3 regions of the Arthrobacter sp. Y-9 genome follow, and region 2 is predicted to be linked to each of the others. Evidence: riboswitches for the same ligand, from Rfam matches in the RefSeq annotation. Region 2 holds a riboswitch; each other region holds the start of a gene.
What was found. Region 2 has a riboswitch for S-adenosylmethionine ahead of P9849_RS05040 (homoserine O-acetyltransferase). Riboswitches for the same ligand answer to the same signal wherever they lie in the genome.
Positions count from the first base shown of each region.

Region 1: it holds a riboswitch for S-adenosylmethionine, as region 2 does, so the genes downstream of both, P9849_RS15135 (DUF1737 domain-containing protein) here and P9849_RS05040 (homoserine O-acetyltransferase) in region 2, are expected to answer to the same signal.
Region 3: it holds a riboswitch for S-adenosylmethionine, as region 2 does, so the genes downstream of both, P9849_RS03650 (hypothetical protein) here and P9849_RS05040 (homoserine O-acetyltransferase) in region 2, are expected to answer to the same signal.

Region 1 covers NZ_CP121463.1:3,326,855-3,336,389, forward strand. The annotation lists gene P9849_RS15100 (hypothetical protein) at 1-79, opposite strand, end outside; gene P9849_RS15105 (YcaO-like family protein) at 81-1,547, opposite strand; gene P9849_RS15110 (CocE/NonD family hydrolase) at 1,544-2,584, opposite strand; gene P9849_RS15115 (hypothetical protein) at 2,605-3,357, opposite strand; gene amiA (streptamidine family RiPP) at 3,455-3,556, opposite strand; gene P9849_RS15125 (hypothetical protein) at 3,653-4,942, shown strand; gene P9849_RS15130 (prolyl oligopeptidase family serine peptidase) at 4,939-6,876, shown strand; SAM riboswitch class IV at 7,064-7,170, shown strand; gene P9849_RS15135 (DUF1737 domain-containing protein) at 7,407-7,667, shown strand; gene P9849_RS15140 (rhodanese-like domain-containing protein) at 7,664-8,065, shown strand; gene P9849_RS15145 (O-succinylhomoserine sulfhydrylase) at 8,069-9,274, shown strand; gene P9849_RS15150 (hypothetical protein) at 9,518-9,535, shown strand, end outside.
Region 2 covers NZ_CP121463.1:1,166,291-1,175,825, forward strand. The annotation lists gene P9849_RS05035 (bifunctional o-acetylhomoserine/o-acetylserine sulfhydrylase) at 44-1,363, shown strand; SAM riboswitch class IV at 1,520-1,634, shown strand; gene P9849_RS05040 (homoserine O-acetyltransferase) at 1,645-2,802, shown strand; gene P9849_RS05045 (hypothetical protein) at 3,097-3,636, shown strand; gene P9849_RS05050 (SGNH/GDSL hydrolase family protein) at 3,638-4,501, opposite strand; gene P9849_RS05055 (phospholipase) at 4,607-5,263, shown strand; gene P9849_RS05060 (RNA-binding S4 domain-containing protein) at 5,247-5,486, opposite strand; gene P9849_RS05065 (beta-propeller fold lactonase family protein) at 5,519-6,577, shown strand; gene P9849_RS05070 (glycine--tRNA ligase) at 6,661-8,046, shown strand; gene P9849_RS05075 (GNAT family N-acetyltransferase) at 8,048-9,055, shown strand; gene P9849_RS05080 (YibE/F family protein) at 9,086-9,535, shown strand, end outside.
Region 3 covers NZ_CP121463.1:812,965-822,499, reverse strand. The annotation lists gene P9849_RS03655 (cupin domain-containing protein) at 1-479, opposite strand, end outside; SAM riboswitch class IV at 723-831, shown strand; gene P9849_RS03650 (hypothetical protein) at 843-1,145, shown strand; gene P9849_RS03645 (VIT1/CCC1 transporter family protein) at 1,197-2,288, shown strand; gene P9849_RS03640 (YdcF family protein) at 2,419-3,450, shown strand; gene P9849_RS03635 (MarR family transcriptional regulator) at 3,445-3,951, opposite strand; gene P9849_RS03630 (CsbD family protein) at 4,177-4,353, opposite strand; gene P9849_RS03625 (GlsB/YeaQ/YmgE family stress response membrane protein) at 4,438-4,701, opposite strand; gene P9849_RS03620 (hypothetical protein) at 4,747-5,061, opposite strand; gene P9849_RS03615 (sodium:solute symporter) at 5,514-7,034, opposite strand; gene P9849_RS03610 (thiamine pyrophosphate-binding protein) at 7,249-8,940, shown strand; gene P9849_RS03605 (DUF5129 domain-containing protein) at 9,185-9,535, opposite strand, start outside.

The DNA of each region.
Region 1 (9,535 bases), 1.4 Mb from region 2:
GCGGTCCCGGAGGTTCGGGAGGTCCGGGGATCTCCGGGGAGAACGCCCGGAGCAGCGGGTCGACGGGAGAAGTCGTCATGTCACATGTGGGGCGGCGGGACGAGGGTGAAGTCTTCGGGTCGGTGCGGAGCCGCGTCCCGCCAGCCACGGTCCAGCGCCGCCTGGGCGAAGCGCGGGCAGCCCAGGTAGGCGAACGCCGCCGGAGCATTCGGCACCAGTCCCCCGACGACGGCGCGCACCACCCTCAAGCCGGTCTGCGCGACGTCCGCGGTGGTCAGATCCCGAAGGTGGACCGGGTGCCCGGCCTCCCGCAGACGCGCATACACGTCCGGCAGGGGGACGCCTGCCACGGCGTCGATGTCCACGAGGCCGAGCTCGGGCGCCATGAACCGGGACGCGAGGTGGTGCACCCGGGGATCCAGCCACAGCTGCACGTGGGCGCCGAGGTCCCGGACCGCGGAGAAGTGCTCGCCGGCGTCGTCCAGGTAGGCCCGGTCCTCGCGATGGTCCAGATAGAGACCGCGGGCCATGAGCCCGGCCTCCACCGCCTGGAAGACCCAGCCGTCGGCGTCCTGGCAGCCCTGCGTGTAGATCCAGGTGTGGACCGCTTCGAGGACCGCTTTCCGGGCGGCCTCCGCTGGGTCGGTGCGGCACGCGAACCCGGCCGCGTACAGGCCGGTGTCCGGGTCGTGCACCAGGGCGGCGACGCACGGCGCGAATTCGCTGGGCATCTCCACCACCCAGTACTCCAACCGGCAGCCGGCCATGTCCTCGACGAGTCCCGGGACCGACGCGGGCCGGATCCCCCGCACGGGGCCGCCGAGGTGCCACCACAGTTCCAGGGCGTCCCGTTCGATGACTTCGAGCACCGCCCGGTCGGCGGCGTCCTGGAAACCCTGGCCGGTCGCGATCCCGGCGTAGTTGAGGTGGTGTACGCGTGGCAGCTCACGGAACCGGCGCTGCCGCCAGTTCAGGTACACGAGGCTCGCGGGAAGCCAGCAGTCGGTGGAGCCGGAACCTGCCGCGGCGCCGTCCGCCGCGGTGGCTGGCCCGGCGGCGGGCGCCGCGGGCTGCGGGACGCCGTCCGGCTCCGCGGTCGTGCAGCGGACCCACAGGGTGCGGACGTCGTCCTCGAGGTTGCGGTAGGGGAAGCCGGCCCGCCCCTCCTGCCAGGGCGCGAAGCGGGGCAGCGTGTCCAAGGGCGCGGGGCGGAGGCCCCGCGCGCGGAGTTCGGCCGCGGTCGCGACGAGGTGGTCGCCGTCGTCGAGATCGGCCGGGATGAAGTTGCCGCAATACCGCTCCATGCCCTCTGCGACGGCGGCGATCCAGGCCTGGCGCTCGTCCCCGAAGGTGGTGCCGAGCGAGACGCGGTCGGCGGGCCAGTCGCCCAGCCAGCGGGCGTCGGAGACCTCAGCGGTCATGGAGGTGTACGCCGGAGGGGCGTGCTCGGGCGTGAGCACGGAACGGACCCTGCGGATGATCCCGGTCTGTTCATCGACCAGGGCCTGCAACGGCAACGGGCTGGCGGGTGGGGCGGCGAGGTTCATGGGGTTCGGGCTCTCTGCTGTGATCGGTGAAGCGGCGACGAGGACGGGACGGCCAGGAGCTCGTCACGGACCGCGGGGGTCCAGGCGGGTTGATCGGTGTCCCGGGCGCCAAACACCCAGGTGCGGGCGTGACCCGGTGGGCCCTCCGACCAGGTGCGGATCCGGTGGAGCAGGCCACCCGCCGCCCGCAGCGCGGCATGCTGGCGCGGTTCCAGATCTGCTGCGAGCCGGTGTCCCCACGGCCCCCAGAGCAGTTCCGTGCGCCCCTGCTTCCAGGCCCCGGCGAGGCGGAGCGTCTCCGCGGCGAAGAAGTCCCGGCTGCCGCCGATCACCAGGAGAGGCGTCCGGAGCGAGCCGTAGCGGGCGGTGAGATCGAGGGGCCTCGCCTTCCAGAGCCGCCGCCAGGCCGCGGAGGCGCCTGGACCGTGGACACCGTCCTCGACGACACTCAGCACCCCGTGCCGCCCGGCCTGCTCATGGAGCCGGTCCAGCGCATCGTCCGGGAGCGGCGGACCGGATTCCCGGGCGAAGCCGTGCTGATGCCACCAGCCGATCCGGTCCCTCAGGCGCGGGCGCCCCTGGGGATCGTGGGCGGTCTCGAACAGACCGAGTGCCGGCACCATCGCCACGACGGCGACGGCGGGTTCATGCCGTCCCGGACCAGAGTCGCCGGGGTCCCCCAGCTCGAGCGTCCGGGCGGCTTCCAGCGCGCAATGGGCGTCGTAAGACGCACCGGCGAGCAGAACCTGGCCGCGCAGCACGCCCTGTGACGCCAGACTGCGGACGGTGGCGGCGCCGTCGTCGCCCTCGGAACGATAGGGGCGCCAGTCGCCCTCGGAGCCGTACCGGCCCCGGACGTCCTGGACCACCACGTCGAATCCGGCGCGGTTCCAGGAGGCGGCCTGCGCACGGTGCTGAGAGCGGCCATAGGGGGTCCGGAGGAGGACGGTTCCGCGGCTCGGCGCTGACGTGCCGGAGCCGGACGCCGGGTAGTGGTCGGCGAGCAGACGGCAGCCGTCGGCGAGCGTGACGCTCACCGTGCGAGGAGAGGCGCCCGTCACCGCCGCCTCCCCGGATGGGGCGCCGGTTCGGGATAGGCGAGGACGGGATGCCCCGTGGCGACAAGAGTGGTGGTGTCCAGGCGCCAGAGGGTGCGGCGGTGCTCGTCGAGGGCGGGTGTGTGGTGCTGCCAGTCGGTCAGCACGGTCAGGAGCCGTGCGAAGAAAAGGGTGTGGGCCGCAGCCGGCAGTCCGTCGAGGAAGCCGCCGGGCTGCTGGCGGTCGAGCCAGGCCTCCAGCTCGGCAGGGGCGGACGACGCAGCGAGTCTGCGGCGCAGGACCTGGCGGGAGTCGGGGTCGCCGTCGTGCAGTCGCAAGGGGTCGATGAACAGCAGACCGCCCTCGCGGTAGCAGCGCAGCACGGCGGTTCCCGCCGCCGGGAGCCGGTCGGCCAGACTCCGCTCACCGGGGGTCTCCGCAACGTGCAGCAGAATTCCCGGCAGGTGTCCGCCGGAGGTCACGGCCTGGGGTGTGACGGTGCGGAGCCGGAGGGCTGAGCCCGGAAGCCGGGTCTCCAGCTCGCGGATGAAAGCCGCAGGGGCCAGGATTCCGACGTCCGCGCGGCCGGCCCTGGGGGCTGTACGGACGCGACGGCGGTCCTCCAGCTCGCCGCGGATGCGCGCTTCGAGCGCCGGGCCGAGGGCGGCGATCCCGTCGCGCTGCTCCGCCAGGCGCAGAAAGGTCCCGTCCTCGGTGCGCACGGTGGTCCGCCCCTGGACTTCGAAGGCGTCGACGGTGTGGATCGTGGGCATGGTCCCTCTTCGCGCATGGTGGTTTCCGGGTCCGGCGGGCTGTGCTCCCGGGGGCGGGCTGCCGGCCGCCCGCCCCCGGTCAATGCTCAGTCGGCGCTCAGTCGAACGGGTTCTCGACCAGAGCGTTCGAGTGCGTCGCGGAGAGGTGCGCGAGCTGTTCGGTCTCTTCAACATCAACCAGGACCTTGGTGTTCTCCATGGCTGGTCTCCTTTCGGTGTGGGTGAGCGCTGCCGTGCGGCAACATCGACAGGCTATCGTTAATGAGAATCATTCTCAAAATCGGAAGGAATCGCCATGTCTTCAGAGCTTCTTCTCGTCGCCGACCAGCACGCCGGCACCGTCCACTTCCTCGATCCGGGAGCCGGCGCCGAGGTGTCCCGGCTGGACCATGTGGTGCTGGCCGAGCACGCCGGGGTGCTGGGTCTGGGCGGCGGACGCTGCGCCTTCGTGGACGACGGCGGCGGAGCCGTCCTGGTGGTCGACCCGTTCCGTCACGGCGCCGCGGCAGGCGACGGGGTGCAGCGGATCCCGGTGGCCATCCCGGGAGAACACCTCGCCTGCGACCCCACGGGGCGGTACCTCGCCGTCACCACCGGCCTCGGCGCCGCCTGGGAACCGTGGAGCGATCTGCTCACCGTGATCGACCGCGACGCCGACGGCGGCCCGCGCTCCCGCCGCATCCGCACCCGGGCCGGGGAGCCGGGAGTCGTGGTCACCGGCGGACGCGGGGAGCCGCGCGTCGTCCTCCGGCACCGCGAACCCGGGGCGATCGAATCCCTGCCGTTCCACGCCGTGCTGGAGCAGGGGGTTCACTGCCCTCCGCTGCGCGGAGAGATCCTGGACGGCTTCCCGGCCGACGGTCACGGCGATGCCTACGACCCCGCCACCGGGACGCTGTACGTCGCGACCGGACGCGGCCTCGAACAGGTGGACGTCAACGGTCCGGAGCCGCGTACGCGGGAGGTTCTGCCGTGGATCGCGCCGGGCCGCGCGTACTTCCTGCGGTTCGACCCGGAACGGCGTCTCCTGGTGGCCGTGCTGCGGGAGGGCGGCGGGAATCCTCGCGAGTGGACGTCCTGGACCAACCGCCTGTGGGTCCATGACCTGGGCTCCGGCCACACCCGGATAGCGCCGCTCAACGACGGCCTGATCTTCCGCTTCGCACTGACCGCGACGGGGGTCGCCGTCGCGTCGGTGCACCCGGACGGGGACCGGCTGACCGTCCTCGACCTGGGCGTGGCGGGCGTTCCGGACAGCCCGGGGGCTACGGGCGGCGCGGCCGAGCCGGACAGCCCGGCCGGTCTGCCGGTCCGTGGCCGCTGGGACCTGCCCGCCATGGACCACGCCCCGCGTCCTGGGCACGAGCCCTGGGACGACGCCGACCGGCGGGCCATCGCCGCCTCCCCCTCCTCCGAGCTCGTGGCCGTCACCCGCGGCGGCCACGGCGAGCTGCACCTGGTGGACACCGCCGCCCCGGGGACGACGTGGCGCACGATCCGGATGGAAGGCCCGCTCCGCGACGGCGGCCACCTGGCCTGGATTTCAGACTCGACCGACGGACCCCGGGACACGGTGGGCCGGTGAACGGCATCCCCGGTTCCGGCCCAGGTCAGGAGCATTTCCGGCGGCTCTTGCGGCGCTGGGACACCAGTCCGCGGCAGGGGATCCCCCAGCTCTCGGGGGACGTGGCGGCGTTCCTCTGGCGCGGCCGTGACGACGCCCACTCCGCGTTGCACGTCGCCTCCGCGACCGCGCTCCGGAAAGCGTGGGACCTGCGCTCCGGACCGCCCCCGGGGACGTCTCCGGGGACACCGTTGCCCGCTCCGGACGGACTGCTGGTGCGGGGATTCGCCCTCGCCCCGGACGGGGCGCAGGTGGCGGCTCTCCTCAGCGGCGACGGCGACGAACTCGCCCAGGTCTGGCTCCTGACCCCTGGCCGTCCCGCCCGTCCCCTGCGCGGCGCCCACTCCTGGCACGCCGTCCCCGTGTGGACCCACGGCGGGGAACGGCTGTGGATGCTGGACGGCAAGCCCGGCGCGCAGCGCCTCGTGGGCTGGTTCCTGAGCGACGCCGACGACGGAACCCCACCGTCCGGGCGGCCCTCCGTCCTGCCGTTCCCGGACAGCCTGGTGGACGACCTCCAAGGGCGGCGCCTCACCCTCGGAGCCGACGGGGACGCCCTCACCCTGCGCTCCCGGGCTCCCGGGCGCCCCGAGCAGCAGTGGACGCACGACGGCGACGCCTGGGTCCCGCTGAAACCCCCGGGCCCGGCCGGCGGCCCTGATTCTGGCGCCCAGCGGCCTGGGCCGTCAGGGTCGGAGTCGTCGAGGTCAGGGCCGTCGGGGTCAGGGTCGGCTCCGGCGCCTGCGCGTCCGGGAGCGACCCCGCGCCCGGACCGCCCGGGCCAGGCGCGTCCGGCGCCCGAGCGCGTGCTGGCCCGGCTCGACACACCCGCCGGGACCCTCCGCGCGGTGGAACGCGAGGGCATCACCACCCTGGACCTCGACGGATCGGACCTGGTGCGGCTGGCCCCGGCCGAGCGACTCCAGGAGCTGTCCCTGAGCCGGACCGCGGCCGGTGACCCTCCGGACGGGACGCTGTGGATCCGCACCGCATCCCCCGAACGACCGTCCGCCGTCGCGTGTCTGCCCCTCACGCATCGGCCTGGGGAACCGTCCTCCACGCCGCACCGAACCGGCGGCCCGGAGGACATCGTCCATCGGCGGCTCCTGGGCACGGCGGACGACGGGACACCCGTGCCCGTCGTCGTCTCCATCCGGGCGGACGCGCTCGGGCCGGGCGGCCTGCCCCGGAGTCCAGCGCCGCTCCTGCTGAGCTGTTATGGCGGCTTCGGGGTCCGCCACCACCCCGAGGCCGAACCGAGTGTGCCCGCGTGGCTCGAGAGCGGTGGCGTTCACGCCGCCGCCCAGCTGCGCGGCGGCGGCGAGCTGGGGCCCTCGTGGCACGAAGCCGGCCGAGGCTCCGGCAAGACGCGGACGGTCCGGGACCTGCTCGACGTCGCGCGCTTCCTCGCCGCGGAAGGCTGGACCACCCCGCGTCAGACGGTCGCGGTGGGGGCTTCGCACGGCGGCTTCGTCGTGACGGCCGCGGCGCTCCGGGAACCATCCGCCTTCGGCGGCGTGATCGCCGTGGCCCCGCTGCTGGACATCGTGGACCTGGACCGGCACGGCCTGGGAGGGCAGTGGCGCCACGAATTCGGGGCGGACGGGGAATGGCCGCCGGAGGAGCGCGCCGCGGCGTCGCCTCTCCACGTGCTCCGCGGGACCGGACACTTGGACAAGGCCCCGGCCCTGCTGTGCTGCGTCATGGGGCGGGACGAACGCGTCGACAACGAGGCGGCTCGCGAGTTCGTCCGGCTGTACCGGGACCGGGGCGGCCTCGCCTGGCTCCGCGAAGAGGAGGGCTCCGGGCACGGCCAGCGGCGGGCCACGGAGGTCCTCGATTTCTCGGCCACGGTGCTCGCGTTCGCCCGGGCCGTCGCGGACCGGTGCGACTGACGCGCCTTCACCCACGGAAACGTGGTTCACCCCCTGAAATTTCCGGGGGTGAACCACGTTTCCGGGGGTGCGGTTTCCGTCGACGATTGCGTCGCGGTTTCCGCCGCCGTTTCCTCCCGGTTTCATGACACAAGATGAAGCCTCCCGTCACACTTCTCCCCGGGGGCTGGTGCTAGATTTTTTGCAGAGTAACGAGCACCGGTGACAAGCCCTGACTGACCGGTCGGCAACCCTCCACACGCGGCGGGGTGCCTCAGGTGACTACTCGGCATGTGTCAACTGCAAGCGCGAAGGAGCCCCACTTGCCTGCCCGCAAAGAACCCACGTCCGCCCCTGCCGGAACCGCCAAGGCCACGACTCCCCGGAGCACCACGGCCAAGCCTGCCACCCGGGCTCCGCGCACCACGAAGGCTGCGGCCGCCAAGCCGGCAGCCGCCAAGGCCTCCTCCGCGAAGGCCGCCACGACGACGGCGACCGCCCCCGCCGCCGAGCAGACCACTGTGGCCGTGCCCGCCGTCGCGCCCCAGGACGTGACGGCCGAAGCGCCCGCCCGCCTGCCCTACCGCCTCTTGACCGGCCCGGACACCCGCGAGTTCTGCGAGCGGGTCTCCGCCGCCCTGGCCGATGGGTACATCCTCTACGGGAGCCCGTCCGTGACCTTCAACGGGGAGACGGTGATCGCGGCCCAGGCCGTCGTCCTGCCGTACGCGCCGCCCGCGCCGCCGGCCCCCGTGGTCGACCCGTACGCCGTCCCCGCCACCGGCTTCGCCCCCTACGGCGGTGCCCTGTGAGCTACGCGGGTGACCTGACGCCGCAGCAGGCCTGGGACAAGCTCAAGGACGGCGCCATCCTCGTGGACGTGCGCACCGAAGCGGAGTGGGCACACATCGGCCGCCCGAAGGCCCCGTCCGGCGATCCCTTGTTCATCCAGTGGAACCTTGCCGGCGGCGTGCCGAACCAGGGGTTCCTCACGGAGCTCGCCGAGCAGGCGCCGGAGGCGGGCACCGCGGACCTCGTGTTCCTGTGCCGTTCCGGGCAGCGGTCCATCGCGGCGGCGGAAGCCGCGACGGCGGCGGGCTGGTCCGCGTACAACGTCCTGGAAGGCTTCGAGGGCGTCCCGGACCGTTTCGGGGAGCGCACCGTGAACGGCTGGAAGAACAGCGGCCTGCCGACCACCATCGGAGCGTGAGGCATGGCGTTCAATCCTGAGGCCGCTTCCTGGTCGCCGGCCACTCAGGCGGTGCGTGGCGGGCTGGACCGCACGGGCTTCTATGAGACCTCCGAGGCGCTGTTCCTGAATTCGGGCTTCGTCTACGACTCGGCCGAGGCCGCCGAACGCGCCTTCACCGGTGAGGACGAACGCTTCGTCTACTCGCGGTACGGCAATCCGACCGTCGCCACCTTCCAGGAACGGCTGCGGCTGCTCGAAGGCACCGAGGCGTGCTTCGCCACAGCGTCCGGCATGTCCGCGGTGTTCACTGCTCTCGGCGCGCTGCTCGCCGCCGGGGACCGCGTGGTCGCTGCACGGTCGCTGTTCGGGTCCTGCTTCGTGATCCTGAACGAGATCCTGCCGCGCTGGGGCGTGGAGACCGTGTTCGTCGACGGGCCCGATCTGGATCAGTGGCGCGAAGCCCTGTCCGTGCCGACGCAGGCGGTGTTCTTCGAATCGCCGTCGAACCCGATGCAGGAGATCGTGGACATCGCCGCGGTCAGCGAGCTCGCGCACGCCGCGGGCGCCACCGTGGTGGCCGACAACGTCTTCGCCACCCCCATGCTGCAGCGCTGCACGGATCTGGGGGCCGACGTCGTCGTGTACTCCGGGACCAAGCACATCGACGGCCAAGGGCGCGTCATGGGCGGCGCGATCCTCGGGACGAAGGAGTTCATCGACGGGCCGGTGAAGAACCTCATGCGGCACACGGGGCCGTCGCTGTCGAGTTTCAACGCCTGGGTGCTCACGAAGGGTCTGGAGACGCTGGACATGCGCGTGCGGCACTCATCCGCCTCCGCCCTGAAGCTCGCCGAGTGGCTCGAGCAGCAGCCGCAGGTGACCTGGGTGAAGTACCCGCTGCTTCCGTCGCACCCGCAGTTCGAACTGGCGAAGCGGCAGATGAGCGCCGGCGGCACGGTCCTGACCCTCGAGCTCGCGCCACTGCCGGGCGGCACGGCCAAGGACGCGGCGTTCACGCTGCTCAACGGCCTGAAGGTCGTGGACATCTCGAACAACCTGGGCGACTCCAAGAGCCTCATCACCCATCCCGCGACGACGACGCACCGCGCCATGGGCCCGGAAGGCCGGGCCTCGATCGGGCTGGGTGACGGCGTGGTGCGCCTGTCGGTCGGGCTGGAGGACGTGGACGACCTGATCCGCGACTTCGAGCAGGCGCTGGCAGGCTAGCGCCCCTGGAATGTGAGGTCAGTCGATGCCGCGTGATCGGTGATCATGGGGCATCAACTGACCCCGCATCACGTCCGGGCCGGGTCTCGCCTCGCCTTGTAGCCCACGCGTGCTATAACAACCCCGACCATGGGGAGCACTCCATGGGTACCCCTACCCATCGACGGTTCGTGCGCGGTCCGGATAGTTTTGAGTCAACAGAAACCGGGCAGGCCGGGTTCACCACGAGCAAGGAGTAGGAAAATGGCAGTTTGGGGTGCA
Region 2 (9,535 bases):
GGTGGGGGAGACCGTTCCTGGCCCTTGAAATCTAAGGAAAGCCATGACCAACAACTGGTCCTTCGAAACCCGCCAGATCCATGTCGGACAGGAGCCGGACGCCGTCACCGGCGCGCGGGCCCTGCCGATCTACCAGACCACGTCCTTCGTGTTCCCGAGCGCCGAGAGCGCCGCCAACCGCTTCGCGCTCGCCGAGCTGGCCCCCATCTACACCCGTATCGGCAACCCGACGCAGGACGCCGTCGAGCAGCGCATCGCCAGTCTCGAAGGCGGTCTGGCGGCCCTGCTGCTCAGTTCCGGTCAGGCTGCCGAGACGTTCGCCATCCTCAATGTGGCCGAGGCGGGTGACCACGTGGTGGCCAGCCCGAGCCTGTACGGCGGCACCTACAACCTCCTGGCCAACACCCTGAAGAAGTTCGGCATCGAGGTCACCTTCGTCGAGGACCCGGACAACCTGGACCACTGGCGCGCCGCCGTCCGTCCGAACACCAAGCTCTTCTTCGCCGAGGTCGTCTCCAACCCGAGGCAGGACATCCTGGACATCGAAGGCGTGGCCTCCGTGGCGCATGAATCCGGCGTCCCGCTGATCGTGGACAACACCCTAGCCACCCCGTACCTCATCCGGCCGCTCGAGTGGGGCGCGGACATCGTGGTGCACTCGGCCACCAAGTACCTGGGCGGTCACGGCAGCGCGATCGCCGGCGTGATCGTGGACTCCGGCAAGTTCGACTTCGGCGCGGACCCGGAGAAGTTCCCGGGCTTCAACACCCCGGATGAGAGCTACAACGGACTCGTCTACGCCCGTGACCTCGGCGCGGACGGCGCTTTGGGCGCCAACCTCAGCTACATCCTGAAGGCCCGCGTGCAGCTGCTGCGTGACCTCGGATCCGCCGTCAGCCCGTTCAACGCGTTCCTCATCGCGCAGGGTCTCGAGACGCTCAGCCTCCGCGTCGAGCGCCACGTGGAGAACGCGCTGAAGGTCGCCGAATTCCTGGAGGCGCGCGACGATGTCGAACGCGTCGCGTACGCCGGCCTGCCGAGCAGCCCGTGGTACGAGCGGGGACGCAAGTACGGCCCCAACGGCATCGGCGCCGTGGTGGCGTTCGAGATCGCCGGCGGACTCGAAGCCGGCAAGGCGTTCGTGGACGCGCTGGAACTCCACTCGCATGTGGCGAACCTGGGCGATGTCCGCTCCCTCGTCATCCACCCGGCGTCCACCACGCACGCCCAGCTCAGCGAAGCAGGTCAGCGGGCCGCGGGCGTCACCCCGGGCCTGGTCCGTCTCGCCGTGGGCATCGAGCACATCGACGACATCCTGGCCGATCTGGACGCCGGTTTCCGGGCCGCCAAGGCCGCCGTCTGAGTCTCCCGTCTGAGTCCCTCGGGACATCCCAGGGCCGCGCATTCTTCGGAATGCGCGGCCCTCGACGCCTCCTGGGCGAACATAAATCCCGGGATGCCGTCTCATGAAGCGTCATCTTCAGAAACGGCCCTTCCCGATCCTTTACACTGGTCCGAGAGTCACGAGTGCCAGCGCCAAACCCCGGTTCGCTGGCCGGCAACCCTCCTCCTGCGGTGGGGTGCCCCGGGTGAAGACTCGGCCCAGCGCCGGCCGGCGCGGGCAAGCTCAGGAATAGAGGCCCCATGACCATCGCTGCATCCCGTCCACTGTCCACTGCGCGGGACACCACCACCCGCAAGGAGCACGACGCCGGCGCCCGCCACGGCGTGCAGCGCACCGCCGTCGTCGGGCCGCTGGAGCTCGAGGCCGGCGGGAAGCTGCCGGACGTCACCCTCGCGTACGAGACCTGGGGGACGCTCGCGCCCGACGCCGGCAACGCCGTCCTGATCCAGCACGCCCTCACGGGAAGCGCGCACGTCGCGCAGGGTGACACGGACGAGGAGGGCTGGTGGGACGGACTGGTCGGCCCGGGCCGCGCGATCGACACGGACCGGTTCTTCGTGGTGGCCGTGAACATCATCGGCGGCTGCAACGGCAGCACGGGCCCGTCCAGTGCCGCCCCTGATGGCAAGCCGTGGGGTTCCCGCTTCCCGTTCATCACGCTCCGCGACGCGGCGGTCGCCGAGGCGCGGCTCGCGGATCAGCTGGGCATCCGGCAGTGGTTCGCGGTCGTCGGTGGCTCCATGGGCGGCGCGCGGGCGCTGGAATGGGCAGCGGGATTCCCCGAGCGGGTCCGGAAATGCGCGGTGATCGCGATCGGCGCCCACAGCACCGCCGAGCAGATCGCGCTCGCTCAGGCGCAGACTCTCGCCATCCGCCAGGACCCGGCCTTCCGCGACGGCGACTACTACGACGGCCCGGCGCCCGAGGCGGGTCTGGCCCTGGCGCGCCGGATCGCGCACATCTCCTATCGCAGCGAGGCGGAGCTCGAGGCCCGCTTCAGCCGAAAGCCCCAGGAGGGCGAGTCGCCGCTCAACGCCTCCGCCCTCGCCGAACGGGGGCGGTACCAGGTGGAGAGCTACCTGGATCATCAGGGCACCAAGCTCGTCCGCCGCTTCGACGCCAACAGCTACATCGCCCTGACGGAAGCGCTCATGAGCCACGACGTCGGCCGGGGCCGCGGGGGAGTCGAGGCGGCGCTGGCGGACAGTCCGGTCGAGTTCTTCGTCGCCGCGGTGGAGTCCGACCGTCTCTACCTGCCCCGGCAGTCAGAGGCCCTCGCCGCGGCCCTGCCCGGCGACGTCACGGTGCACCGGATCGCCTCGGAGATCGGCCACGACGGCTTCCTGACCGAGGCCGACCAGCTCGGCGCGCTGCTCGGCCGGACGCTGTTCGCCTGACTCCCGGGTTCTGGTCTTAGGGCCGCGGGTTCTCCTGGGGCCGGGTTCGCGGCCTCGGAACCAGAACTCGGGTGGGTCCGCTGTTCCGGTACCTCCTTGGCTGAGTCCGCTATCGGGGGTGGCTTGCCTGGCTGAGTTCGCTATCGGGGTGTTGAGTTCGCTACATCAGGTAGCGGACTCGCGCCTTGGATAGCGGACTCAGCGGCGGCGGACGGACTGGGTCCATAGGAGTAGGCCCGGGCCCGGCCGGAGACGCTTCCGGGACGGGCCGGGCTCCCGGTGTAGGCTCCGACCATGGCCCTGGAAAACCTGCTGCTCCGTCTCGACCGTATTGCCGGCGGCCGCCAGTCCGGCGTCCGCATCGGGGAGCGGCAGCGGCTCCATCCGAAGACGCGGCGCGCCTTCACGTGGGTGCTGTGGCTCCTGGTGCTGGAGCTCGTGCTGGGAGTGGGGGCCGTCGTCGTCGCGCTGGTGCTGTCGAGCAGCGGCGAGCCGGTGCCGTTCGCCGTCTGGATGCGCACCGTGGTGGTGCTCGGGATGACGGCCACCCTGTTCTACTTCGCCTGGCGCGCGACCAAGGGCTGGTACTGGGCGTATCAGCGGCTCCGGCTCTTCGCGCAGATCTTCCCCGTGGTCACGCTCGTCATGGCAGCGATCCCCGGGCTGTATCCGCTGTGGATGGTGACCGAGCAGATCGTGTTCAGCCTCATCATGATCGGCATCGCCGACTTCCTCACGAGCGATCACATGAGGACCGCGTTCCGGAAGCCGAGAGCGCCCCGGGACCAGGACCTGGATCAGGCCTCGGACGACCAGGTCCCGGACGCGTCCTGAGTCAGAGCTCCTGACCCGGCAGGAACACCGGACCGGGCACCGGGCGCTTGGGCTGGATGCCGTCGCCCGAGGACTGGTGCCGCAGACGGCGCAGGACCCACGGGAACAGGTGCTCGCGGGCCCACAGGAAGTCCTCCGTGCGGGCGGTGCGCCAGGTCTTCTCCGGCATCGGTTTGGGCGAGAGCGGTTCCAGACTGTGCTGGACGTTCAGGGCGTCCAGGACCATGGCGGCGATGGTGTGGTGACCGAGCGGCGAGAAGTGCAGGCGGTCCTGGTCCCAGTACTGTGAGCCGGCGAGCTGCCGCAGTGACCACATGTCCGCGATCACGGCATCGTGCCGGGCGGCGACGGTGCGCAGGTTCTCGTTGTAGATGGCCACCTTGCCGCGGAGGGGGCTCAGCACGGTCGACACCGTGTCCGGGCCGTTGAAGAGCACCACCGTGGCGCCTTCGGAGGCGAGACGGCCGACGGCGGCGTCCAGTGTGTTGGCGAGGGCGTCGGGATCGCCGCCGGGCCGGATGAGGTCGTTGCCGCCGGCGGAGATGGTGATCAGATCCGGCTTGAGGTCCAGGCAGGGGTCCACCTGCTCATCAATGATCTGCTGCAGGAGTCGCCCGCGGATGGCGAGGTTGGCGTAGGCGAAGTCGGGGTGTCCGGCGCTCAGTTCCTCCGCCACGCGGTCCGCCCAGCCGCGGTGTCCGCCGGGGCTCGCCGGCTCGGGATCGCCGATGCCCTCCGTGAAGGAGTCGCCGAGGGCCACGTACCGGGACCACGGGTGGCCGCTGGCGCCCTGCTGCTGGGCCTGAGGAGAGGAAGCCGGCGTGGAGGATTCCGGCCCTGACGTTAACTGAGAGGAGTCGCTCATTCTTCCCATCATGCCCCCGGGCGGCTCGGTTACGCCACCGTAGCTTCCGGAACGCGCCGCCATCTTCGGCCGGGCCGATCAGGCCGTGATGGCAGAATACGAGCCATGAGTCTTGACGCCCCCGCCTTCCCCGCACCCACCGTCCTCTGGTCCGTCCCCGAAGATCAGCGGGAGGGCCGGCCTCTGCTGGTGCTGCTGCACGGCTACGGCGCCAACGAGGCGGATCTGTTCGGGCTGGCGGACCAGCTCCCGGACGAGTTCGTGGTCGCAAGTGTGCGTGCGCCGCTGACGATGGGGCCGGGCTTCACCTGGTTCCCGCTCACCGGGTCCCTCGATTACTCCTTCGACGCCGTCAAAGCCGCCACCGACTACGTCCTCGAGTGGCTGGACGGCGTGCGCGAGGAGTTCACTTCCGTCAGCCTCCTGGGGTTCTCCATGGGCATGGCGATGGCCACCAGCATGTGGCGCCGGCGCCCGCAGGACTTCGCGGCGATCGTGGGGCTGTCAGGTTTCGCCGTGGAGGGCGGCACGGACTGGTTCCGGGACGCGGAGCTGGACGGCAGCACGCCGTTCTTCTGGGGCCGCGATCCGCAGGACCCTGTGATCCCACGCGAGAAGGTCGATTTCACTGCGGCCTGGCTGCTCGGAAAGGCCCGCGCCACCAAGGTGCAGTACAGCGGTGTGTGGCACGGCATCAGCCCTCAGGAAGTGGGCCACGTGGCCGAATTCCTGGGCTTCGAAGTGCTCAGCCCGCAGCGGTGATGCGGACGCTCTGACCGTTGACCGTCACCACGTCTCCCGTCGTGAGCTGACGGCCCCGGCGGTCCTCGATGTCGCCGTTGACCTTGACCAGCCCGTTCTTGATGAGCTCGGTCGCCTCCACGCCGTCGTCGGCGAGCGAGGCGAGCTTGAGAAGCTGACCCAGGCGGATCATCGAATCCCGGATCTCGATGGTGTCGATGCCGTCCGGTGCAGGAGAAGTCATATCCCCATGATGCCCTACCCCACGGAGGAACGATGAACATCCCGCTCTACCTCGGTAGCTACACCGAGGACGGTTTCGGGTGCGGCCCGGGGGTCCAGCGCGTGACGGTCGACCCGGTGGCCGGGGAGCTGACGGTGCTGGCCACGAGCTCAGGCGTGCGCAACCCGTCGTTCCTGCTGCGCGGGCCGGGCGGCCGCCTGTTCGCCGTGGAGGAGCTCGACGCCGGCCAGGTGGTCGAACTGGACCCGGAGACCCTCGCGGTCAAGGCCCGGGTGAGCAGCGGCGGGTCGTCGCCGTGTCATCTCGGCCTGGCCGGCGGGCTGCTCCTCGTGGCGAACTACGGTTCCGGGACGGTGTCCGGCCTCTCGCTGGATGAGCCGTGGGGCGCCGAGCCGCTGTGGACGGTGGGTCAGGAGGGTGCAGGCCCGGTGGCCGACCGCCAGGAAGGCCCCCATGCCCACTCGACCCTCGCGCTGGGCGAGGACCGTTTCCTCGTGGCGGACCTGGGCCGGGACCGGGTCGACGAGTACCTCCTGGGTGAGGACGGTCCGGAGCTCGTGGGCGGGCTGGACCTTCCGCTCGGCACCGGACCGCGGCATCTGCTGCTGGACCGGCCCGCCGACGACGGCACGGTGGTGCTCTGGGTCGTCGGCGAACTCGACGCCGCGCTCCACCGGGCCATCCGTCCCGCGGACGGCCCGGACGCAGCGGACGCCGTGGGCGGGTCGTGGGCCCTGGCCGGAGCACCCGTGGCGTTGGCTCCCGGACATGAGCAGGCCTATCCGAGCGAGATCACCGGCCACCCCGGCTCCGGTGAGCGGGCACTCGTGGTGGGCGTTCGCGGGAGCGACACGCTCGCCGTCGTCGGGCGCGGGGAAGAGGAGACGCGGCTGCTGCGGACGCTTCCGTGTGGCGGCGCGTGGCCCCGTCACCTGGCCTGGGCGTGCGACGACGACGGCGCCCCGCACCTCTGCGTCGCGGCGGAACGCGGGCACCGGCTGAGCGTGTTCGTCCCCGGCCCGGACGGTGATCTCACCCCGGTGGGCGGCGTGGGGACATTCAGCCCGACGTACGTGCTGCCGGTAGGCTAGGACGTGTGTCCCCTGTGGGGGACCGGCACGAGTATCCGCACCCGGACCGCACCCAGCGGCCCGCTTTCCCTGGAGTTGTTCATATGGCAGCAAAGTCCACCCTCGATTCGGTCATCTCCCTCGCCAAGCGGCGCGGATTCGTTTTCCAGGCCGGTGAGATCTACGGTGGATCGCGCTCCGCGTGGGACTACGGCCCCCTCGGCGCCGAGCTCAAGGAGAACATCAAGCGCCAGTGGTGGCAGACCTTCGTCCGCGGCCGCGCCGACATGGTCGGCCTGGACTCCTCCGTGATCCTCCCGTCCAAGGTCTGGGAGGCCTCCGGCCACGTCGCCACCTTCACCGACCCGCTGGTCGAGTGCCTCTCCTGCCACAAGCGCCACCGTCAGGACCACCTCCTGGAGGCGTACGAGGAGAAGAAGGGCCGCGCCCCGGAGAACGGCATGGCGGACATCGTGTGCCCCGATTGCGGCACCCGTGGAGAGTGGACCGAGCCCCAGAACTTCTCGGGCCTCATGAAGACCTACCTCGGCCCCATCGACGACGAGTCCGGCAAGCACTACCTGCGCCCGGAGACGGCCCAGGGCATCTTCGTGAACTTCGCCAATGTGGTGACCGCGGCCCGCAAGAAGCCGCCGTTCGGCATCGGCCAGGTCGGCAAGGCGTTCCGTAACGAGATCACCCCCGGCAACTTCATCTTCCGCACTCGCGAGTTCGAGCAGATGGAGATCGAGTACTTCACCGCCCCGGCGGACGCCCCGGCGGCGTTCGAGGAATGGGTCGAGGCGTGCTGGAACTGGTTCGTGGACCTGGGCATCAACCCGGAGAACATGCGCCGCTTCGACGTCCCGGACGGCGAGCGTGCGCACTACTCGGACCGCACCATCGACATCGAGTACAAGTTCGGCTTCGCCGGTTCCGGCTGGGGCGAGCTCATGGGTGTCGCCAACCGCACCGACTTCGACCTGAAGAACCACATCGAGCACTCGAAGCAGGACCTCTCCTACTTCGACCAGGCCTCCGGCGAGCGGTACGTCCCGTACGTCATCGAGCCGTCCTTCGGCCTGACCCGCTCCATGATGGCCTTCCTGGCCGACGCCTACACCGAGGACGAGGCCCCGAACTCCAAGGGCGGCGTGGACAAGCGCACCGTCCTGAAGCTGGACCCGCGCCTGGCGCCGGTCAAGGCCGCCGTGCTGCCGCTGTCCCGCAACGAGCAGCTCTCCCCGCTGGCCCGCGAACTCGGTGACAAGCTGCGCAAGCACTGGAACATCGACTTCGACGACGCCGGCGCGATCGGCCGCCGTTACCGCCGCCAGGACGAGATCGGCACCCCGTTCTGCATCACCGTGGACTTCGACACCCTCGAGGACAACGCCGTGACCATCCGCGAACGCGACACCATGAGCCAGGAGCGCGTCTCCCTGGACCAGCTGGAGGCCTACCTGGCCGGAAAGCTGCTGGGCGCCTAGCATGACCATCCAGTACCGTCCCTGGCGGGAAGGCGACGACCTGGAACTGCTCCAGCTGTGGGGGGATCCCGATTCCCCCGCGGCGGGGCAGTTCCGGGCGTCCTTCGCGCCGTCCGTGGGCAGCATCGACGGAGACACCGCGAACGGTGAGCCGTGGCGCCAGTGCATCGTGGCCGAGGACGTGGTGGACGGAGTCGCCATCCCGGTCGCCGCGGGCGTGGTCTACGAGACGGCCCTCCATAGCGAGCGGCTCTGGTCCTACATCGAGGTGTCCCGCGATCACCGCGGGCACGGCATCGGCTCGAGCCTCCTGGTGATGCTGCGCCGTGAAGCCGAACTCTCGCCCTCGGGCGTGACGGCTCTCCGGTCCAAGGTGGCCGCGGGCACTGACGGCGCCGGTTTCGCGGCGTCCGCCGGGCTCGAGCCCATCCAGCGTTCGCGCCTCGTTGAGGTCTCCGCGGGCGCCCTGAAGCTCCCCGTGTTCGACGGTGAGGGCGAGGACGCGGGCAGCGACGTCATCATGGACCTCGCCACGGGATCCGTGGAGCTGACGCAGGTGGTGGGTCGCTACTACCGGGACGTGCACTCCTGGGACGATCCGGGCGAGCTGTCGCTGGGCACGGTCCAGCGGCTCTTCCTCGACGACCTCTCCGGGGCTCACGGCGCGATCGTGCTGCGGGCCAAGCCGGAGTCGGCGTTCGGCAGCACCGTCTCGCCGACCCGCAAGGGCAGGATCCGCGCGTTCGCGATCAGTTACGCGGCGCCGGGCACGGGGGAGGAGCTCCAGGAGGGCGCCACCGACGTGTTCCTGGGCCACGATCCCGCACTGGATCCGGAGGACGCGGCCGAGGCGGTCCGTGACCTGCTCTCCCTCATCGCCTATCAGCACCCCGTGGTGCTGGAAGTGGACGATTCGATGACGGCGTTGTGCGCCGCCGTCGAGCCTCTGCTGGAGACGGGCGGGGCCCGGCAGCTGGGCGCCGACGTCCTGGTGGTCAGCGACAAGTAACGGCGGAACCGACAGGAGCGGAGCGGACCCATGGGTGCCGGACATTCACACGGCGGGGGCCACTCGCACAACGACGACGGCGCGCCGCCGTCTGCGGAAGCGGCGGCGGCACGGCGTCGGGCCGGGTGGATCCTGGCCGCCATCCTGGTGCCGGTCACCCTGCTCACGGTGCTGGGCATGGCGCTCCTGTGGCCTTCGGGCAAGCACGAGGACCTGCGCCTGAGCTCACCGTATTCCACGGCGCCCGGCGTCAGTTTCGACACCGGCAAGGTCATGAGCGTCACCAAGGCGTCCTGCTCCGGAAGTTCCCCCGAGGCGCAGCAGGATTCGGGTCAGGGCGGCTCGGGTCAGAGTCCTTCGCAGAGCCCTTCGCAGGGCACCGGCCAAGGCTCTGGCCAGGGCGGCTCCACACCCGGCGCCAGCCGTCTGACGTCCTGCTTCTGGGCGGTGACGCAGCCGGACGCGGGTGGTTCGCCGGTC
Region 3 (9,535 bases), 350 kb from region 2:
GTGTCGCCGGCGGAGAGTTCGTAGCGCTCATTGGAGAGGATCAGCACGATCCGGCCCTTGACCACGTGCAGCACATCGACGTCGCAGTCCACGGAGTAGAGTTCCGACTCGCCCTTGCCTCCGGGCTCGATGACTCCCCTCAGCAACTGCACCCGGCGTTCGGACCGTGCGGTGAGCAGGGTCTCGATGATCCCGTCGCCACCGAACGAGATCTTGGGAGCCTCGTCGGCCCGGGTCAGCGCCACGTCGGTCGCCGCGAACAGATCACCGATGTCCACCGACAGCACCTGGCAGAGCGTGACGAGGGACGCCACGGAGGGCGAGGTCAGATCGCGTTCCACCCGGGACAGGAAGCCCTTGGTCAGGCCGGTCACCTCGGCCACCTGCTCGATCGTCATGCGCTGAGCCTTGCGGGCCGCACGGATCCGCGAGCCGATGTTGATCGGCGCGTTGCTCGGCTCGATGGGGAGGGCTTTCATGGTGGCCTTTCAATCGCGGGCGCCGCTCGAGGTGGGGGGATCCACGAGTTGGGCACGGAAGTGTTCCCGGTCACGTTGGGCAGCTTCTGGAAGCGAGTTTAGTACCAGGGATCAAGTTATGCCTGCACCTCAACTTGGATCCGTCGCAACCGGAGTCTCCCCAGCTCAACACCGCGTCACAGGACCCCCGGCCGACCGCAGATCCCTGCCGCGCTCCGCCGTCGTCCGCTACAGTGTAGTCAGCTTCACGAGAGGTGGCGCCAAGCTCCGACTGGCCACCCGCCAACCCCATGTTCACGGGTGGCTCGGATGCAGAAGCGGCCCCGTTCTCCTGGCGGGGCAAGAGCACACGCAAGGATTCTCATGTCCGTCACCGTCCTGCCCGCCGTCGACCTCCAGAGCGGCCGGGTCACCCTGTTCCTCCACGGCGCCAGCCACCACTACTTCTGCGCGCAGCCGCATCAGCTGATCGACGCGCTGAACCGGGCGGTCCGGCCCCCTGTCTGGGAGGACGACGGCGTGCTGACGGTCCGCGTCGCGGTCACGGGTCTGCGGGCCGGACGGGAGCTCAGATTCAGCCTTCAGCCGCTCTCCCGATTGCGGTCCACCGAAACCGGAAGCGTCGGTGAACCGTCCGAAAATCCGCGGAATTTCGCGCTACAGTGAGGGCTGCGCAATGGGGCGCCACCTCCGACCACACCTCAGGAGCAGGATCCCATGAACACCCCTCAAGCGTCACCCGCCGATATCCGGCGCTGGCAGCAGTACCTTGCGGACGAACGCGCCGAAGCCTCCGTGTACCGCGATCTGGCGGCCCGTCGCGAAGGCGAGGAGAAGGCGATCCTCCTGGCTCTCGCGGAAGCCGAGGGCCGGCATGAAGCCCATTGGCTGACACTGCTGGGCGATCAGGCGGACAAGCCCCGCCATGCCTCCCTCAACAGCCGGTTCCTGGGCTTCCTGGCCCGGAACTTCGGCTCCGTATTCGTTCTGGCGCTGGCTCAGCGCGCCGAGGGCCGCTCCCCGTACGCGACCGATCCCCACGCCACCCCCGCCATGGCCGCCGATGAGCAGATCCATGAAGAAGTGGTGCGAGGCCTCGCCACCCGCGGCCGCGCCCGGCTGTCCGGGACGTTCCGCGCCGCCGTGTTCGGGGCGAACGACGGCCTGGTCAGCAACCTCTCCCTCGTCATGGGCATGGCGGCCACCGGCGTCGACAGCCAGGTGGTCCTCTTCAGCGGCGTCGCGGGCCTGCTGGCCGGCGCCCTCTCGATGGGCGCGGGCGAATACGTCTCGGTCCGTTCCCAGCGGGAACTCCTGGAGGCCAGCCGCCCCACACAGATCACGCTCGACGCCGCACCGCGCCTCGATCTGGAGCACAACGAGCTCGTCCTGGTCTACCTGGCGCGCGGCATGAGCCGCGAAGCCGCCGAGCACCGCGCCGCGGAACGGATGGGGCGCTTCAGCTGCGACTGCGACCCGAGCCTCTCCCTGCATCCCGAGGCCCCCGAGACGACGAACGACCATGAGGAGATCGGCACCGCCTGGGGCGCCGCCTCGTCCAGCTTCTGCTTCTTCGCCTCCGGCGCGCTCATCCCGATCCTGCCGTTCCTCTTCGGCATGAGCGGTTTCGGCGCGCTGGCGCTGTCGGTGGTCCTGGTGGGCCTGGTGCTGCTCGGCACGGGCGCGGTCGTTGGGCTGCTCTCCGGCACGTCGCCGCTCAGCCGTGCGCTGCGTCAGCTGCTGATCGGACTCGGCGCGGCCGGGGCCACCTACCTTCTGGGCCTGCTGTTCGGGGCCACGATCGGCTGATCCGCTCACTGACCGACGACGGCGCACCCTCCCCTGGCACACAGGCGGAGGGTGCGTCTTTGCCCACATACGGCTCGCGGCCACCCGTCCCCTCCCGGCCTCTGCGTAGAGTTACGTGCGGGAGGAACGTATGGACAACATCACCAGGGTGATCCTGGAGAACATCACCACGGTGCTCGCCATCGTGTTCGCACTGGCCGCCGCCGTGAGCACCTGGAGGGACCGCCGCCGCATGAGGAACGGGGTCTTCCTGCTCCTCGCGCTGGGCTTCGCGCTGCTGAGCCTGGGCCGGAACGACGACACGGCGTGGCTGCTGCTGATCGTCGTGCTGCTCGCCATCCTCGCGGTGCCCGTGCTCGGACTCTTCCTCGTGGTGAACGGCGTCGTCATGCTACGGCGCGAGGGACGGTCCATGGCGAATCTGCTGTCTCTCGCCGTGGGCCTGCTCGTGCTGTTCGCCCCCTTCCTGCTGGGGCTGCTCGAACGGTTTGCCGGAGGTCCCGAGGCACCCCTCTGGGTGAGCATGGTCCCCTTCCTCCTCTTCATGCTGGTGGCCTATGTGGGCTTCGTGTTCTGCGCATTCCTCCTGTACTCCTTCATCTACGCGCGTACCCGGAGCAAACAGGTGCCGGATTACGTCATCATCCTCGGGTCCGGCCTGATCGGCGGGAAGGTCCCCCCGCTGCTCGCAGGGCGTCTGGACAAGGCGGTGCAGATCCACCGGGCGGCGCCCGAAGGGTCTCGCCCGGTGCTCATTCCGAGTGGCGGCCAGGGCCCTGACGAAAGCCGCAGCGAGGGCGCAGCCATGGCCGAGTATCTGGTGGACGCCGGCGTTCCCGAGTCCGATGTGCTGCCGGAGACCGAGGCTCGCACCACGATGGAGAACCTCGAGTTCTCGCGTGCTCTGATGACGAAGAACGATCCGGTCGTCACGGTGACGACCAGCAGTTATCACGTCTTCCGGGCGGCGATGTACACCCGCCGTGCGGGGATGAAGGCAGTGGTGCGTGGCTCGAAGACCGCGGCCTACTTCGTCCCCAGCGCATTTCTGCGCGAGTTCGTCGCCGTGTTCCTGCAGTACAAGTGGATCAACTTCGGCGTGTGCGCGGCGATCGTGCTCGGCTGCCTCGCGCTGCTCTGGGAGTCATACCGCTGGTCATGACGTCTTCCGGAAGACGCCTGAGCCGGACTCCCGCAGAGCGGCGATGCAGTCCGTGAGGAACCCCTCCACGATCGAGAGTTCCTCATCGTCGAAGGACCGGGCCACCGCGGTCAGGGCTTCTGCCTGGACTTCCAGGATCGAATGGACCACGGTCCGTGCACGTTCGGTCGGATGCAGGATGTTGAACCGCCGGTCCCTGGCATCGGGCTCGCGGACCAGATAACCGGCCCTCTCCAATCGCGCCACCAGGGTGGTGGTGGAGGCAGACGAGAGACCCAGATGTCTCTCGATCCTGGAGGCCGTGACCTGCCGGTGTCCGGACTCGGCGAGCAGGTACCGCAGCGCGGCGAGGTCGGTGGAGTTCACGTTCAATTCCTCGCGGAGGCCTTCACGGGCCTGTTCCGCGGCGATCGTGAACTCACGGAGATGATGGAGGGCGGAAAGCGCCTGGTCGTGACGATCGCTTTCCTGCCAGCGCCTGTCGATCAGTTCGAGCGCCATCGAAAATCAACCTTTTCGATTTCGGGGTACTACGGGCCCGCTCTCCCGGGATGTCTCGTCACCGCACGGGACCAGCGGGGCGATGCGCCACCGGGGTCTTCACGCTCCCCCGGCGCGCTGACGAGCGGGAATCTCTTCCCGCCGGCAACCCGTCAGGGCCGGCACCCCCACGATGATGTGGGTCGATGCCGGCACCGACGAAGGCGCAGGGTCAATGACCTTGGGTCACTTGTCTTTGAAGGCGTCCTTGACGTCCTCGCCGGCCTGCTTGACGTCACCCTTGGCCTGCTGAAGCTTGCCTTCAGCCTCCAGCTTGTGGTTGTCCGTCGCCTCGCCGATGACTTCCTTGGCCTTGCCGACCGCCTGATCGGCAGCGTTCTTGGCCTTGTCGATGAAACTCATGATGTTCTTCCTTTCAGTGAGTGCTGAAAACCGTGGCGGGCCGTGAGGGCACGACACTGCGGACGGCTGTGAGGGTCCGAGTCCTCAGGCCCGGCTCTTGCGGGTCAAAGCCCCCCAGACGACCAGGACCAGCACGGCGCCGCCGATCGCGAGCAGCCAGGATCCGAGGGACCAGAAGCTGTTGACGCCCTCGTGGAACAGTGCCGATCCGATCCAGCCACCGACCAGCGCGCCGACGACGCCCAGGACGAGCGTCGAGAGCCAGCCGCCCCCGTGCTCACCCGGAGTGATGGCCTTGGCGATGGCGCCTGCGATCAGGCCCAGAATGATCCAACCGAGAAATCCCATGATTTCCTCCTCAAATAGTGCTGAACAGTGTGTCGGTGAAGATTGTCAGGCGGTGGCCAGGGCGGGCTGGGAACCCGACCGGTGATCCGCGGGGTGCGCGTCGGCCGTGGCTTCGACGGCGAAGCGGACGTGACGCTGGACGAAGCTCGCATCGAGCAGCTTCTCCATGTCCGGAATGAGCCGCTCCTCGACGAGGGCCATCACCGCCACGGGGTCGGCGGTGCCGCTCATCGTATAGACGGCGTGCAATACGAGCCCGTCGGAGTCACCCTCGACCCGGACGCTCGCGTCGGCAAGCGCAGGGTGCGCCTTCGCCGCATTGACAGAGGCCCTGGCAACCAGGCTCTGGTAGCTTTCCATCTCGCTCTCCCGAATTCTCTGAAGTGTGCAACTCAAGAAATGCAACCGCCCGCAGGCGGGGGAACCGTGATCCGCTCCTCCCCCAGCCGGCGGCGGAATGGATCATGCGCATCACGCTAACACATAGCTCGCTTGTCTAGCTAGTCGTCGAATCAACGCTTCGCACTGAGTGCAGTTCCCCTACATTCGTGATCTTTTGGCGATCAGCGGCACGCATCTCTTTAGATAGCTAGACTTCCGATCCACCGAGACCCCGCGGTCGAATGGCTCTTAACGGTCAGCGCGCTGCTCAGATCACCCGCCCCGGGACGCACGAAACCCGCCCCGGTCGGTGACCGGGACGGCTTGCGTGTGGAGTGGACTTCAGTGCCGCAGCGCGGCGCCGACGACCCCATCCAGGGATCCGGCGTCGCTCCTCACACCAGGCTCTGGACGGAGGTGCGGCTACGCCGTCAGTGCGCCGGGATGACCGGCTCTTCTTCGGCGTTCGCGCCGGCCAAGCGGGCGTTCCACGCCTCGATGACCTTCGTGTCCGTGGGCGGGGTCATGAGCGACACCGCGATGTAGACGACGGCGGAGGAGATCAGGCCGTAGTAGATCGGCTCGTTGGCGTAGACGCCGTCGAGCGGGACCTTGGCGTTGATCTCGAGGATGATCATGGTGCCGAGGGTGACCACGGTGCCGACGGCCATGGAGACTGCGGCGCCCATTCCGGTGCCGCGCTTCCACACGAGACCGCCCAGGATCGCGACCAGGAGGCCGCCCACCAGGATGTCATACGCGATGGTGAGAGCCGCGACCACGTCCTTGACCAGGATGGCGAGGATGATCGCCACCACGCCGAGGCCCAGGACCCAGAGACGGTTCTCCTTGACGTCCTCTTCGGGATTCTTATCGTGCTCGACGGCCACGTTGCGGCCGAACCAACTCGCCACGAACGGAGCGACGTCGGTGCGCGCCACAGTGGCTGCCGCGATCAGAGCGCCGGAGGCGGTGGACATCATGGCCGCGACGGCGGCGGCGAGTACCAGGCCGCCGATGGCGACCGGCAGGATGTGGGTGGCGACCTCGGCGTAGACCACGTCCTTGCCGAGGTTCGCGACGTCGATGTTCGGCAGGGCCACGTGGGCGGCCATGCCGATCACGGCGCCGGCCAGGCCGTAGAGGATGCAGTAGACGCCCGCCGTCGCGCCGCCCCAGCGGGCCACGCCGGGGGTCTTGGCGGTGAACACGCGCTGCCAGATGTCCTGGCCGATCAGCAGGCCGAGGGTGTAGACCACGAAGTACGTGATGATGGTCTGCACGCCGATGCCGTCCCACTGGAAGAACGAGGCGTTCACGCGCTGCTTGATGCCGTCCCAGCCGCCGGCCGCGCCCAGGGCGAAGGGCAGCATGAGGAAGAAGACGCCGATGGTCTTGATGAAGAACTGCACCTGGTCGGCCAGGGTGATGGACCACATGCCGCCGATGGTGGAGTAGACCAGCACGATCGCGCCGCCGATGGCGATCGCCAGCCAGCGGTCCCAGCCGAAGAGCACCACGAAGATGGTGGCGTAGGCACTGGTGGACGTGGCGCAGAGCATCAGCGTGTACGCCAGCATCACGATGCCGGAGGTCTGCGTGGCGCGCGTGCCGTACCGCAGCGTCAGCATCTGGGACACGGTGTAGATCTTCAGCTTCTGGATCATGCCCGCGAACAGCAGGCTGAGCAGCAGGACGCCGACGCCGATCGCCACCACGAGCCACATGCCGGAGATGCCGAACTTGTAGCCGAGGCCGACACCGCCGACCGTCGAGGCTCCGCCGAGGACCACGGCGGCCATGGTGCCGGTGTACAGCAGGGGGCCGAGGCGGCGGCCCGCCACCAGGAAGTCGCTGTTGTTCTTCGTCCGGGATTTGCCCCAGAAACCGAAGGCCAGCATTGCCGCGAGATAGAGGATCACGATCCCCGAATTGATGATGTTTCCGTCCATGGTGAACCTTACTCAAAGGGTGGTGCGCTGGGTCACGACCGAGCGTGACGACTGACACAAGGGTAAGTTTCCGCTTCAACCAAAGTCAACCAATCAGCAACAACGGGTGCATATTGGAAAACTCCTGGGTAGCATGGTGTTGCGCGCATCACCTTCCACGGAAGCCGCCGAAGGCCGGTCCGCGCCCACACGAACTGCTACCCGAGGGGGAGAAATGTCCGGAGAGCACCCGGCAGTACGCAACGGCGGCGACCTGGTGGTCGAGACCCTGCAGGCCCTCGGCGCCCGCACGGTCTTCGGCATCCCCGGCCAGCACGCGCTGGGCCTCTTCGACGCCATGGGCTGCGGACGGCCGCACTTCGTCTCCAGCCGCATCGAGAACAACTCCGCCTTCGCCGCGGACGGGTATTCCCGCGCCACCGGACAGCCGGGCGTCCTGTTCCTCTCGACCGGCCCCGGGGCCCTGACCTCCCTGGCCGGGTTGCAGGAGGCCTACGCCACGGGCGTTCCGATGGTCGTCGTCGCCAGCCAGATCCCCACGCCTGGTCTCGGGGCACGGCGCCGCGGCATGCTCCACCAGCTCGACGATCAGGCCCTCGCCGCCTCCCAGGTGACGAAATCCCAGCGGACCATCCAGCACGCCTCCGCCATCCCCTCCGCCCTCCGCGACGCCTGGGCCGAAGCCATCACCGCACCTCAGGGACCGGTCTGGGTCGAGGTGCCGCAGGACATCCTGCTGGAACCCGTCAGCACTCCCCCGGTCCGGGACATCACGGCCGAAGCCCACCCGGTCCCCGCCCGCGCCGAGCTGATCGAGGAGGCCGCCCGAATTCTGACGTCGGCCCGGCGGCCACTCGCGATCGCCGGTGGCGGCGTCCGTCGCGGGCAGGCCGAAGCCGCGCTCCTGGAACTGGCGGAAGCCCTCGACGCCCCGGTCATCTGCTCCCCCGGCGGCAAGGGCGCCTTCCCGTGGGAGCACCCGCTCTCGCTGCAGTCCTGGATCGAGGACGTGCACATGAGCGAGTTGATCGAGGACGCCGACGTGCTCCTGGCCGTCGGGACGTCGCTCGGCGAGGTCACGTCCAACTACTTCACCCTGGCTCCGCGGGGGCGTCTCGTCCAGATCGACGCGGAAGCCCGCGTGCTCGAGTCCAACCATCCCGCCCTCGGGATCCACGCCGACGCCGGTGAGGCGCTGCCGGCGCTGCGGGCCGCCGTCGTCGGGCTGCTTCGGGACCACGAGCCGCAGGACCACGACGGCGCCGCCCGCGACTGGCACGGCCGCTCCCCTCGCGAGGTGGTCGCCACCGCCCTGGACACCGTCCGCGACCGGCTCGCCGGTCAGGGCCTGGACCATGAGCTGGACTTCATGGCGGCCGTCCGCGCAGCCGTGCCCGACGGGATGCAGACCTTCTGGGACATGACGATCTCCGCCTACTGGGGCTGGAGCTGCTGGGACGCCCGCGCGGGCCAGTTCCACTCCGCCCAGGGCGCCGGCGGCATCGGGTGGGCCTACGGGGCCGCGATCGGCGGGTCCGTCGGCCTGGGCGAGCGCGTCCTGGCGGTCTCCGGCGACGGGTCCTCGATGTACTCGATCTCCGAACTCGCCACGGCCCGGCAGCACGACGCCCCGGTGACCTGGCTGATCGTGGACGACGGCGGCTATGGCATCCTGCGCGAATACATGGAGGGCGCATTCGGCAAGGCCACAGCCACCGAGCTGTCCCGGCCCGATTTCGTCGCCCTCGCCGAGTCGTTCGGAGTGCCGGCCCGCCGTGTCGCCGCGGAGGACGTCGAGCAGGCGCTGCGGGAAGCCCTCGAGGCGGAGGGGCCGAACGTCGTCGTCGTCGACACGAAGCTGCGGATGTTCGCCCCGACCCACCTGGACCGCCCGGTCACCCTCTGACCCCGCGGCACAGGCCCGTTAACGCCGTCGGCCCCGGGCTGGCGCGGTCTGCTGGTGACCACAGCACGCCGCCTCCGGGGCTGACAACGGGATTCGGGTAGTAAAGGGCCTCCGTCGATCGGCGTCACCGTCCCCTCTCGCATCATCCACGGCCCGGCGCTTCCGTTCCGTACTCACCACTGTGGCCGAGCAACATGGGACGCGCCTTGCCGCTGCCTGGGGCGTGACTGGGAATCGCGTCGCCTCAGAAACTCGACGAGCTCCCCGAGCCCGAGAAACTGCCGCCGCTCGACCCATAGCCCGTGCCGCTGCTCGAGGAGGACGACGACGCGGCGCTGCGCGCCGAGTCCACAGCCTGCTGGCCGGCGTCGAGACCGCTGCCGAAGTTGATCACCGAGATGATCGGGACCCGCGGGAAGGCGACGTCCACGATGCTCCCGTTGTAGCGCCGGGTGTCCGGCCGGGACGCGGACGCGGCGTCGATCTTCTCCCGCATGAGTTCGGCCTCGCGCTCGGACCGCGTGGTGGCCGCGATCACGGCGTCGGCGTGCCGCTGCAGCAGATCCGCCATCTGCTCGCGTTCGGCTTTGAGGGC